2 regions of the Microbacterium sp. NPDC057407 genome follow, and region 2 is predicted to be linked to the other one. Evidence: predicted binding sites of a transcription regulator. Region 2 holds the regulator's gene; the other holds the start of a gene.

Region 1 (5,982 bases), on a different contig from region 2:
CAGCATCCACTCGTCGCGCGCGCCCATCGCGAGAGCCTCGACGCTGTCGGCGTCCGACCCGTACTGCTCCACGCCGATCGCGAGCAGCGCCGACAGCCGCACCGCGAGCGGGTCGCGCTCGGCGAGCGACCAGCGCAGGGCGGCGTTCACCTCGGGGCACAGCATCACCGACAGTTGCATGGCCTCCGCGCTCGCGTCGGTGCGGGCAGTGGCGATGAACCCTTCCGACACGGTCGTGATGAGCTCCGCGTGGCGTCGGAGCACGTCGCGCACGACCGCGTCGTCCGTGCGGGCCAGCACGAACTCGCGCATGACGGCGAGGAGCCGCCAGCGGCCGCGGCCGGTGGGAGCCGTCACCAGCAGCGAGCGGTCCAGCAGTCGCAGCACCACGCCCTGCGCGCCCTCGTGCGTGACGGCGACGGCGAGGTCCATGTCGAACGTGCGCGGAAGCGCCGCGAGGCGCCGGAGAACCTCGCGCTCCTCGTCGGTGAGCAGATCCCAGGTCCACTCGAAAGCCGTCTCGAGGCTGCGGTGGCGTCCTTCGGGCGTCGCCCTGTCGAGGGTCGCGAAGTCGTGGTCCAGACGGGACGACAGCTCCGCGAGGCTGAGATGCCGAGCCGCCGCGGCGGCCAGCTCGAGTGCGAGCGGCAGGCCGTCCAGCCGGGCCGCGATGTGGTCGAGATGCGCGTCGTCGTCCGGGGTCGGAGGCTGACCGGCGGAGGCGAGCCGGTCGCTCAGGAGCGCGCTCGCCGGGGCGTCGACGCCGGCGGACACCAGCGGCTCGACGACCTGCACCTGCTCGTCGTTCCCGCCGAGCGGTGTTCGGGAGGTCGCCAGCACCTTCAGGGCCGGCGCCAGCGCGCGCAGGGCTGAGACCATGCGCCGTGTGGCCGGGACCACGTGATCGGCGTTGTCGAGCACCAGCAGGTAGGGCTGCGCGGCCAGGGCGACGCCCACCGAGGCGACGAGGTCCTCGTGGGGCGAGACCTCCATCCCGAGCGACCGGCTGACGCGGTTGACCAGATCGCCGGCCGACGCGTGCTCGAGCTCGACGATCACGGGGGTGCGATCGTCGTGCGCCTTGGCGAACTCGAGCGCGAGCCTCGTCTTGCCGACTCCGCCGGGGCCGACGAACGTCACGAGATCACCGCGGGCGAACGCCGCCTCCGCCATCGCCAGATCGCGACCGCGTCCGCGCAGCGGATTCGCCGGGACCCGGACGGAGCTCTCGCGCCGATGCCGGGCCGCCGCGACGAGGTCGGCCCGGCTGTCGGCGTCGAGCTTGCGCCTCAGGCTCGCGATGTGGCTCTCGACCGTGCGCACGGAGATGAACAACTCCGACGCGATCTCGGGGTTGGTCAGTCGCCGCTCCACGCCGGCGAGGACCGCGCGTTCGCGCGGCGTCAGGGGAGGCCCCAGCACGACGCCCAGTGTAGTCACGCACGCCCCGGAAGGAGACGGCGCAGCCCGCCGAGGTGAAGCGCTCGCGCCGCGATCGAGGCGGCGGCCGGAGCATCCGGGCTCGCGGCCCGCTCCTGTGCGAGCCGCTCGAGCACGACGCGTCGACGCTCGAGGTCACGGTGCGCGCTCTCACGCTCGGCGAGGTGCAGCGCGAACAGATCGTACGCGGACATGCGTCCGTCTCCCTTCCGGTGCCGGCGGGTGCCGGCGGTCATGCGCGGGGTCTCAGCGGACCGTCGCGGTGAACAGCAGGTACTCCGAGTCGATGGCGCCGTGCGCGGCGACGGCGCGATCGCCCAGGCCGCGCAGCGCCTCGTCGATCGCCGCGACCGCTGCGGGGTCGTCGGCGTTGCGGTTGTAGACCGCGATGGTCGGGCCGTAGTGCGACGCGAAGTACGCGCGGAACTCCTCGCCGGAGGCGAAGCGGCCGAACCTGACGGTCTCGCGGGTGGCGCGCACGTCGGCCACCGTGTCGCCGAAGAGCGCCCGCACGTGCGTCTCGTCCCCCCACAGCGGTGCCGGCTGCGCCCCTGCGGGGAGCGGCGCGTTGAACGGCTTCAGCGCCGCGAAGAGCTGGCCGATGAACCCCTCCGGAGTCCAGCTGATCAACCCGATCCGTCCGCCGGGGCGCACGACGCGGACGATCTCGGCAGCGCTCCGCTCATGGTGCGGGGCGAACATCACTCCCACCGTCGAGACGGCGACGTCGAACTCGTCGTCGCCGAACGGCAGGGCCTCGGCGTCGGCGGGGCGCCACTCCAGCTGTGCGCCCGCCTCCTCTGCGCGCCGGTGCCCTTCGCCGAACAGCTCGGGCGTCAGGTCGGTCGCGACCACGTCGGCGCCGCGCAGCGCGGCCGGGATGGCGGCGTTGCCGCTTCCCGCGGCGATGTCGATGACGCGCTCACCGCGTCGGATGTCGACGGCCTCGACGACCCGCGGGCCGAGCGACCAGATCAGGTCGTGCGCGAGCGTCGGGTAGTCCCCGGACGCCCACATCGCGCGGTGCTTGGCCTTGAGCGCCTTGTCGGCCTCGTCGATGGTGACGGTGCTCAGATCGGTCATGATGTGTCCTCTCCTTCGGTCTGTGGACGCTGTCCACGTTCGTCGGAAACCTCTGCGGCGGCATCCGTGCCCGGCACGGAAATCCGGCTCCCCTCTCAGGAGCGCGCACGATCGCGGGGAATACACCGGAAGTCGCGCCGTTGAACTTGATACGGTCGCGCTCAAGTTCGTAATCTTGACAGGCCTTGACTCAACTTCAGGAGAAAGACGCAATGCCCGAAGACTTCACCTCCTCCGCCGGCGCCGACGACACCGGCAGCTCGTTCGACGAGTTCCTCGCGCGGTATCTCGCGGGTGAGCGCGCGCGTGCGGAGAGGTCCATCGATCTCAGCCGGTTCCTGGGTGCGCGCACCCAGCAGCTCCTCCAGCGCGCCGGACGATTCGCCCTCGAGCGCGGCCAGCGCGAGCTCGACGCGCTCCACGTCCTCCGCGTGCTCGTCGATGAGGCACCGGCCCGCGACGCCGTGCAGCAGGTCGGCGCCGACCCGCGCGCCATCCTGCGCGCGACCGACGAGCGCCTCCCCGCCGCGTCCGCCCCGGCCGACGTCGATGGCGCGGTCATCACGCCGTCCGTCCAGCGCGCGCTGTTCCAGGCCTTCCAGGTAGCACGGTCGTCCGGTTCGACGTACGTCGACCCCGAGCACCTGTTCTTCGCCCTCGTGCTCGCGCAGGACACCCCCGCCGGCCAGGTCCTCGCGCGCGCCGGTGTGACCGCCGAAGCCCTCACGCAGGGGCTGCGCGAGACGGTCAGCCAGGGTGCGGCCACCGAGACGATCGATGAGACGGATGCCGCGGCATCCGCCACTCCGATGCTCGACACGTACGGCACCGACCTCACGGCCCGCGCCTTCGAGGGCGAGCTCGATCCCGTCATCGGCCGTGCCGATGAGATCGCGCAGACCATCGAGATCCTCAGTCGCCGCACGAAGAACAACCCCGTGCTCGTCGGCGAGGCGGGCGTCGGCAAGACCGCGATCGTCGAGGGTCTCGCCCAGGCGATCGTGGCCGGGGCGGTGCCCGAGCAGCTGCTCGGCAAGCGCGTCATCGCGCTCGACCTCCCCGCGATGCTCGCGGGCACGCGCTACCGCGGCGACTTCGAGGAGCGCCTCACCAAGACGATGGACGAGATCGCGGCCCACAAGGGCGAGATCGTCGTCTTCATCGACGAGGTGCACACCGTGGTCGGCGCCGGCGGCGCCGGCGACGGCGGCATGGACGCGGGCAACATCCTCAAGCCGCGCCTCGCCCGCGGCGAGCTGCACCTCGTCGGTGCGACCACGCTCAAGGAGTACCGCGTGATCGAGAAGGATCCCGCCCTCGAGCGCCGGTTCCAGCCGGTGCGGGTCGGCGAACCCTCGATCGAGGACGCCGTGCAGATCCTCCAGGGGCTGAGGCCCGCGTACGAGCAGCACCACGGGGTCGCCTACACCGACGACGCCATCCGCTCCGCCGTCGAGCTCAGCGACCGCTACCTCACCGAGCGGGTCCTTCCCGACAAAGCGATCGATCTCATCGACCAGGCCGGCGCACGCTTGCGCCTGCGCCTGGGCGTGCAGGTCGACGTCACGGCGCTGCTCGAGCAGCTGGCCGGGCTCGAGGCCGACAAGAACGCCGCCGTCTCCGCCGAGCACTACGAAGAGGCATCACGCATCCGCGACCGGATCGCCGAGGTGCAGGCGCGGCTCGACGAGGCGACATCGCATGCCGGGGTCACCCGCAGCGAGGCCGTCGTGGACGAGCCCGAGATCGCCGCGGTGATCAGCCGTGCCACGGGCATCCCCGTGAACCGGCTGACCGAGACCGAGCGGGAGCGCCTGGCCCAGCTCGAGGACGAGCTCCACGCGCGCGTCATCGGGCAGGACGACGCCGTCGCCGCCGTGGCGAAGGCGGTGCGCCGCAGTCGCACCGGCATGGGCGACGCCCGCAGGCCCGTCGGCTCGTTCCTCTTCCTCGGGCCGACCGGTGTGGGCAAGACCGAACTCGCCAAGGCCCTCGCCTCGTCGCTGTTCGACGACGAGGGCGCGGTGGTCCGGTTCGACATGAGCGAGTTCGGCGAGCGCCACACCGTGTCGCGTCTCGTCGGCGCCCCTCCCGGATACGTCGGCTACGACGAGGCCGGCCAGCTCACCGAGCGAGTGCGGCGCAACCCGTACTCGATCGTGCTGTTCGACGAGATCGAGAAGGCCCACCCCGACGTGTTCAACCTGCTGCTGCAGGTGCTCGACGACGGGCGCCTAACCGACGGCCAGGGGCGCACGGTCGACTTCCGCAACACGGTCGTGGTGATGACCTCGAACCTCGGCTCGGAGTTCCTGGCCTCCCGCGCGGGCGCCATCGGCTTCATCGCCGACGGGGGCGGCGCGACGGGTTTCGGATCCGAGAAGGATCTGCGTGACCGGGTGTTCGGCAAGCTGCGCGAGGCGATGCGACCGGAGTTCCTCAACCGCATCGACGAGATCGTGCTGTTCCGCAAGCTCGAGAAGCCGCAGCTGCGGCAGATCGTGGGCCTGCTGTTGGGTGCGACCGAGGCCCGGCTCGCCAAGCGCGAGGTCGAGCTCATCGTCACCGACGCGGCCCTCGACTGGCTGGCCGACAACGGGTACGAGCCCGAGTACGGCGCCCGGCCGCTGCGGCGGCTCATCCAGCGCGAGGTCGACGACCGGGTGGCCGACCTCTTCGTCACCGGTCAGCTGTCCGACGGCGGCGCCGTGACGGTGGATGCGTCGAGCGAGGGCATCCTCGTCCGAGCCCGGGCTCGGCTGCCTCAGGCGGCCTGACCCGATCCCCGATCCGTCTCCGTCGAACCGACGCGCGCGCCCCGGCGCGACGGTCGGATCGGCGGAGACGGACGGCGTTGTCGGCGCTGCGTGGCAGGGTAAGGGGCATGGCCCGCATCGGCGCGATCTTCAATCCCTACACCCACGGCCCCGACGAGTTCCGCGATGCCGTTCTGGCCGCCGAGCGCGAGGGCGTTCCGGAGCTGTGGATCTGGGAGGACTGCTTCCGCACGTCCGCCTTCGCCGCAGCCGCGGCCGCGCTCGCGTGGACCGAGCGGCTGCGCATCGGGATCGGGATCGCACCCATGCCGCTGCGGAACGTCGCCGCGACCGCGATGGAGATCGCGACCGTGGAGCGGCTGTTCCCCGGCCGTCTGCTCCCCGGCGTGGGCCACGGCGTCCTGCCCTGGATGGGTCAGGTGGGCGCGCGAGCGGCTTCGCCGCTCACGCTCATGCGCGAGTACGTGCCTGCGCTGCAGGGGCTCCTCGCGGGCGAGCAGGTCGACACCGCCGGGCGCTACGTCACGCTCGAGTCCGTCCGCCTCGACTATCCGCCCGAGAGTGCGCCGTTCGTCTACGCCGCCGCCGAGGGGCCGAAGACCCTGCGGCTGAGCGGAGAGGTCGCCGACGGCACGGTGCTCGACAGCGGCCACACCGCCGACGAGGTGCGAGCGGCCGTCGC
Region 2 (5,982 bases):
CGCGACACCCCCGACCCGCACGGCGGTCGCATCGGCCGCGACGCCGACGGCGAGCCCGACGGCATGCTGTACGAGACGGCCGCCCAGCAGCACGTCTGGACGTTCCTCGCCGAGCAGACGAGCGACGCCGACCGCGATGCGGCGGTGGAGCGGATGCTGCAGGCCTACGCGGCGAGCGGCGTCACGGGCGCGATCGACATGGCGTTCGACGACCTCGGCCTCGCCGCGCTGCGGCGGGCGCTCGACGCCCGCGGCGGACGGCTCCCCCTTCGGGTGGCGGCGCACTGGTTCGTCGAGAACACCGGCGACGCCGAAGCCAACCTCGCGCAGGTCGAGCGTGCGGCCGAGCTGGCGCGCGAGGTGGACTCGCCGTGGCTGCGGATCGTCGGCATCAAGCTCGTGATCGACGGGGTCATCGATGCGTGCACGGCCGCGATGCGGCATCCGTATGCCGACGGCTCGAACGCCGACCCCATCTGGTCGCTCGAGGCGATCACGCCGGTGGTCGTCGCCGCCGACGCAGCCGGGCTGCAGATCGCGCTGCACGCGATCGGCGACCTCGCGAGCGACATCGCCCTCGACGCGCTGGAGCAGGCAGCTGCCGTCAACGGCTCGCGAGCCGACCGGCCCGGCCTCGCCGGCGTCCGGCGGCACCGCATCGAGCATCTCGAGTACGCCGCTCCGGGCACGGCCGAGCGCATGGCCCGGCTGGGGGTGACGGCGTCGATGCAGCCCGTGCACGCCGACCCGGCGATCTTCGACAACTGGGCGGCGATGCTCGGCGACGACCGGGTCGACCGGGCGTTCGCGTGGCCGGAGTACCGCGAGGCCGGTGCGCTGCTGGCCTTCTCGACGGATGCCCCGACCGCTCCGTTCGAGGCGCTGCCGAACATGTACATCGCCGCAACGCGCAAGTCGGCGCTCGACCCGTCGTTCGAGCCGAGGCATCCGCAGTTCGCGTTGCCGCTCGAGGACTCGATCGGGCACGCGACGCGCGACGCCGCCGCGTCGGTCGGCGACGGCGACGACCGCGGCCGGCTCGAGACGGGCCTCGCCGCCGACTTCGCCGTGATCGACGTCGACCCGTTCACCGAGGGCCCGGAGTCGCTGCTCACGGCGCGGGTGCTGCGGACCGTGGTCGCGGGCGAGCCCGTCTTCGACGCGCTCTGAGCAGAGTCGGCCGCCCGCTCCGGGTCGAGTGCGGCGGCTTCCCCGCGGCGCGTGCACAACGTCGGTGAGAAGGGCTCGGCGGGCCGGCGGGGGATGCCTCGGCCAGCCCGACGACGACAATCACCGACGTTGTGCACACCGACGGGATGCGACCGCGCCCGACCGGACTTATTGAGGGTGGGTTTCGAGCCATTCCCGCGCGACGGAGGTTGGCGCCCGCAGCAACCAGGCGTCGGTGATGACCTCCTCGAGGTGGCCGCGGTCGATGGCGTCGAGGCGCACGAGCACCGCCGGGCTGCCGTCGAAGTGCGGGATGGTGAAGAACGCCGCCGGATACGTCTCGAGCAGCGCCTGCTTCTCGTCCATCCCGGCCGTGTGCACCCCGATCACCGTGCCGTCGGGCCAGGTGCGGCCGAGTTTTCGCAAGGCGACGAGATCCGCCTTGCTCGGGCCCCGCTCCCACACGAACAATCCGGCGGATGTGCGCCAGGTCGCGCCGCCGCGATGGCCGTCGACCCGCTCCTCCACACCGGGGAGCGCCATCGCGATCTGGCGTACGTCGTCGAGAGTCACCATGGGCTTCATCGTGACTCGGGGCCGCGGAATCCGCCACCCCCGTCCGCATCGCGAAACCGGGGATTCGTGCCGACATCGAAGCCGACGCCCGATGGCTCGGCGAGACCGCGGGTCTCGGGCGACCAGGTTGCAGCTGCCGGCGTCAGGAGGCCGAGGAACCCGACCGAGGGGACCGGCCGGCGTCGTCGGCGTCGTCGGCGCGCTCGAGCTGATGACGCGGATGCCAGACGACCAGCTCGGTTGCGCGGCGCACCCGCGTGCCGCTGCGGAGCGTCACGACCGCGCCGGTGGCGCCGGCCGCGAACACCCGGGCGCCCGGTCGGCGCTCCAGCTCGACGCGCACCCTCTCTTCGAGGTCGCGCACGCGGCCGTGCAGCTCGCGCACGCGGTCTTCCAGTTCGAGGATCCGCGCGATCGCCGGCAGGCCGATGCCGTCGGCCGACATCCGCGCGACCTCCCTCAGCTGCCCGACGTGACGCAGCGAATAGCGGCGGGAGCCGCCGGGAGTGCGGGCGGGCACGACGAGCCCGAGCCGGTCGTACTGCCGGAGGGTCTGCGGGTGCATGCCCGAGAGTTCGGCGGCGACGGCGATGGCGAAGATCGGTGCATCTTCGTCGATGTCGTGCTGCTCACCCATGTCATCCACCTCCTCGTTCTCATCATCCGGGTTGAGCTCCGTCGAACCGACCATCGACCCAGCGAATCGGGTCGATTCGACGGAGATGAGCGACGGATGCCTCAGCCGCGCGCCTTCGACATGAGGTCGGCGCGCGGGTTCTCCTTCGGCTCGAGCTCGTGGTACCGCTCGAGGGCTTCGCGGGCGGCGTCGTCGAGGTGCGACGGAACCGCCACCTGCACCTCGGCGAGGAGGTCGCCGGTTCCCTTCGCGTTCTCGACACCGCGGCCCTTGACGCGCAGCACGCGGCCGGACGGTGTGCCGGGCGCGACGCGCAGCTTGACCGGGTCGCCGCCGAGCGTCGGCACCTCGATGGTGGCGCCCAGCGCGGCCTCGGTGAAGGTCACCGGCACGGTCACGCGCAGGTTCTGCCCCTCGCGCGTGAACACCGGATGCGGCCGCACCGTCACCTGCACGACGACGTCGCCCGCCTCACCGCCGTCGGGGGACGGGCGGCCCCGGCCCCGCAGGCGGATCTTCTGCCCGTCGGCGACGCCGGCGGGGATCTTCACCTTGAACGGCTTGCCGTCTTCGCCCTGGAGCGTGATCGTCTCGCCCTTCGTCGCGGTGACGAAGTCGATCGTCGTGCGGGCCGTGACGTCGGCGCCGCGGGTCGGGCCGCCGAAGCCGCGGTACCCGCCCGTCGACTGACCGAACCGGCCGGAGCCGAACCCGCCGCCCTGGGTCTGGTTGAACATCGAGAAGATGTCGTCGAAGTCCTCGCTCTGGTAGCGAGCGCCGCCGCGGCCCTGGTTGAACATGCTGAACACGTCCTCGAAGCCGCCCGCGCCGCCCGCTCCACCGGCGGTGAATCGAGCCCCGGAGCCCATCGCCCGGATCTGGTCGTACTCCTTGCGCTGCTCCGCATCGGAGAGCACCGAGTACGCCTCGCTGACCTCCTTGAACTTCGCCTCGGCGGCAGCGTTCCCCTGGTTGGAGTCGGGGTGGTACTTCCGCGCGAGCTTGCGGTACGTCTTCTTGAGATCAGCGTCGCTGACGTCCTTCGACACACCGAGGATCGCGTAGAAGTCCTTGTCGAACCAGTCCTGACTGGCCATGGATGCTCCTTCCCGGCCTACTCGGCCGGCACGGCGACGACGACCTTCGCCGGACGGAGCTCCACCGACCCGAGCCGGTAGCCGATCTCGACGACCTCGAGGATCGTGGGGGTGTCGACCCCGGGAGTCGGCGCCTGGAAGATCGCCTCATGATGCTGCGGGTCGAACGTCTCGCCCGCCTCGCCGTACGTGGTCAGCCCCATGCGCTCGGCGACGCCGCGCACCTTCTCGGCGATCGCCGCGAAGGGCGTGCCCACCTCGAGGTCGCCGTGCTTCTCGGCGCGGTCGAGGTCGTCGAGCACCGGGAGCAGGCCCTTGGCCGCCGCCCCCTTGGCGCGCTCGATCTCGACCTCGCGCTGCTCCTCGGTGCGACGCCGGTAGTTGGCGTACTCGGCCTGAAGGCGCTTGAGGTCGTTCAGCAGCTGCGATTCGAGGTCGGCGATCACGGCGTCCTCGGCCGCGGCATCCGCGTTCTGCGTCGCCCCGAGAATGTCGTCGACCGTCAGCTCGTCGCCGTCGGCGGCGGATCCGTCCTGCGGGTCGGGGCCGGGGGCCTGCGCCTCCGACCCCGCCTCACCGGGCCGGACCTCGTTCTCGCCGTCGGGCTGTTCGAAGTCCTTGTCGGCCATGATTACTTCCGCTCGTCCTCGTCGTCCACGACCTCGGCGTCGACGACATCCTCATCGGAGCCGGACGGCGCCTGGTCGCCCGCGGGCTGCTCGGAGCCGCTCGCCGGGGCCTCCTGCGACGCCTGGTTCGACGCGTAGATCGCCTCGCCCAGCTTGCCCTGGCTCTGGTTCAGCTTGTCGAACGCGGTCTTGACCGCCTCGTCGTCGTCGCCGGCGAGCGCCGTCTTGAGCGCGTCGACGTCGGCCTGCACCTCGGTCTTGACGTTCTCGGGCAGCTTGTCGTCGTTGTCTTTGATGAGCTTCTCGATCGAGTACGACAGGGTCTCGGCCTGGTTGCGCACCTCGGCGGCCTCGCGACGCTTCTTGTCGTCGGCGGCGTGCTCCTCGGCCTCGCGCACCATGCGCTCGATGTCTTCCTTCGGCAGCGACGAGCCGCCGGTGATGGTCATCGACTGCTCCTTGCCGGTGCCCTTGTCCTTCGCCGACACGTGGACGATGCCGTTCGCGTCGATGTCGAAGGTGACCTCGATCTGCGGGATGCCGCGCGGAGCCGGGGCGATACCGGTCAGCTCGAACGTGCCGAGCGGCTTGTTGTCGCGCGTGAACTCGCGCTCGCCCTGGAAGACCTGGATGGCGACCGACGGCTGGTTGTCGTCGGCGGTCGTGAAGGTCTCGCTGCGCTTGGTCGGGATGGCGGTGTTGCGCTCGATGAGCTTCGTCATGATGCCGCCCTTGGTCTCGATGCCGAGGCTCAGGGGGGTGACGTCGATGAGAAGCACGTCCTTGCGCTCGCCCTTGAGGACACCGGCCTGCAGGGCGGCGCCGACGGCGACGACCTCGTCCGGGTTGACGCCCTTGTTGGGCTCCTTGCCGGTCTCCTGCTTCACCAGCTCGGACACCGCGGGCATGCGGGTCGAGCCGCCGACGAGCACGACGTGGTCGATGTCGCCGACCTTGATGCCCGCCTCGCGGATGACGTCCTCGAACGGCTTCTTCGTGCGGTCGAGGAGGTCCTTCGTAAGGTCCTCGAACTTCGCGCGCGTGATCGTCTCGGACAGCGAGACGGGGCCCGAGTCGGTCAGCGACAGGTAGGGGAGGTTGACGCTCGTCGAGGTCGACGACGACAGCTCCTTCTTCGCCTGCTCCGCGGCCTCCTTGAGGCGCTGCAGCGCGATCTTGTCGCCCGAGACGTCGACACCGGTCGTGTCTTTGAACTGCTTGATGAAGTAGTCGACGAGACGCTGGTCCCAGTCGTCGCCGCCGAGGCGGTTGTCGCCGGCGGTCGCGCGCACCTGGATCGTCGAGAAGTCGTCGTCCTTGCCCACCTCGAGCAGCGAGACGTCGAACGTGCCGCCACCGAGGTCGAAGACGAGGATGAGCTCGTCTTCCTTGCCCTTGTCGAGGCCGTACGCGAGGGCCGCGGCCGTCGGCTCGTTGATGATGCGCAGAACGTTGAGGCCCGCGATCTCGCCCGCCTCCTTCGTGGCCTGACGCTCGGCGTCGTTGAAGTACGCGGGGACCGTGATGACCGCGTCGGTCACGGTGTCTCCGAGGTACTGCTCGGCGTCGCGCTTGAGCTTCTGTAGAATGCGCGCCGAGATCTCCTGCGGCGTCCACTTCTTGCCGTCGACCTCGAAGGTCCAGTTGGTGCCGATGTGACGCTTCACCGACGAGACGGTGCGGTCGACGTTGGTGACGGCCTGGCGCTTCGCGGTCTCGCCGACGAGCACCTCCCCGTCCTTCGTGAAGGCGACGACCGAGGGGGTCGTGCGGAAGCCCTCGGCGTTGGCGATGACCTTCGGCTCGCCGCCCTCGAGGACGCTGACGACCGAGTTGGTCGTACCGAGGTCGATTCCGACAGCACGTGCCATGT

Evidence for each region. The regulator HspR, encoded in region 2, represses chaperone genes until heat shock. The targets are predictions, from matches to a motif close to AAGTTGAGTCNNNNNGACTCAACTT.
Region 1: a site for HspR is predicted at 2,667-2,691, ahead of ACFUTX_RS03980 (ATP-dependent Clp protease ATP-binding subunit). Genes of this name have one in related genera too.

The regions. Positions count from the first base shown of each region.
Region 1 covers NZ_JBHVCA010000001.1:820,864-826,845, forward strand. The annotation lists gene ACFUTX_RS03965 (ATP-binding protein) at 1-1,422, opposite strand, end outside; gene ACFUTX_RS03970 (hypothetical protein) at 1,437-1,634, opposite strand; gene ACFUTX_RS03975 (class I SAM-dependent methyltransferase) at 1,687-2,523, opposite strand; gene ACFUTX_RS03980 (ATP-dependent Clp protease ATP-binding subunit) at 2,736-5,300, shown strand; gene ACFUTX_RS03985 (LLM class flavin-dependent oxidoreductase) at 5,408-5,982, shown strand, end outside.
Region 2 covers NZ_JBHVCA010000003.1:415,419-421,400, reverse strand. The annotation lists gene ACFUTX_RS10750 (amidohydrolase) at 1-1,170, shown strand, start outside; gene ACFUTX_RS10745 (MmcQ/YjbR family DNA-binding protein) at 1,339-1,746, opposite strand; gene ACFUTX_RS10740 (heat shock protein transcriptional repressor HspR) at 1,889-2,383, opposite strand; gene ACFUTX_RS10735 (DnaJ C-terminal domain-containing protein) at 2,485-3,480, opposite strand; gene ACFUTX_RS10730 (nucleotide exchange factor GrpE) at 3,498-4,109, opposite strand; gene dnaK (molecular chaperone DnaK) at 4,112-5,980, opposite strand.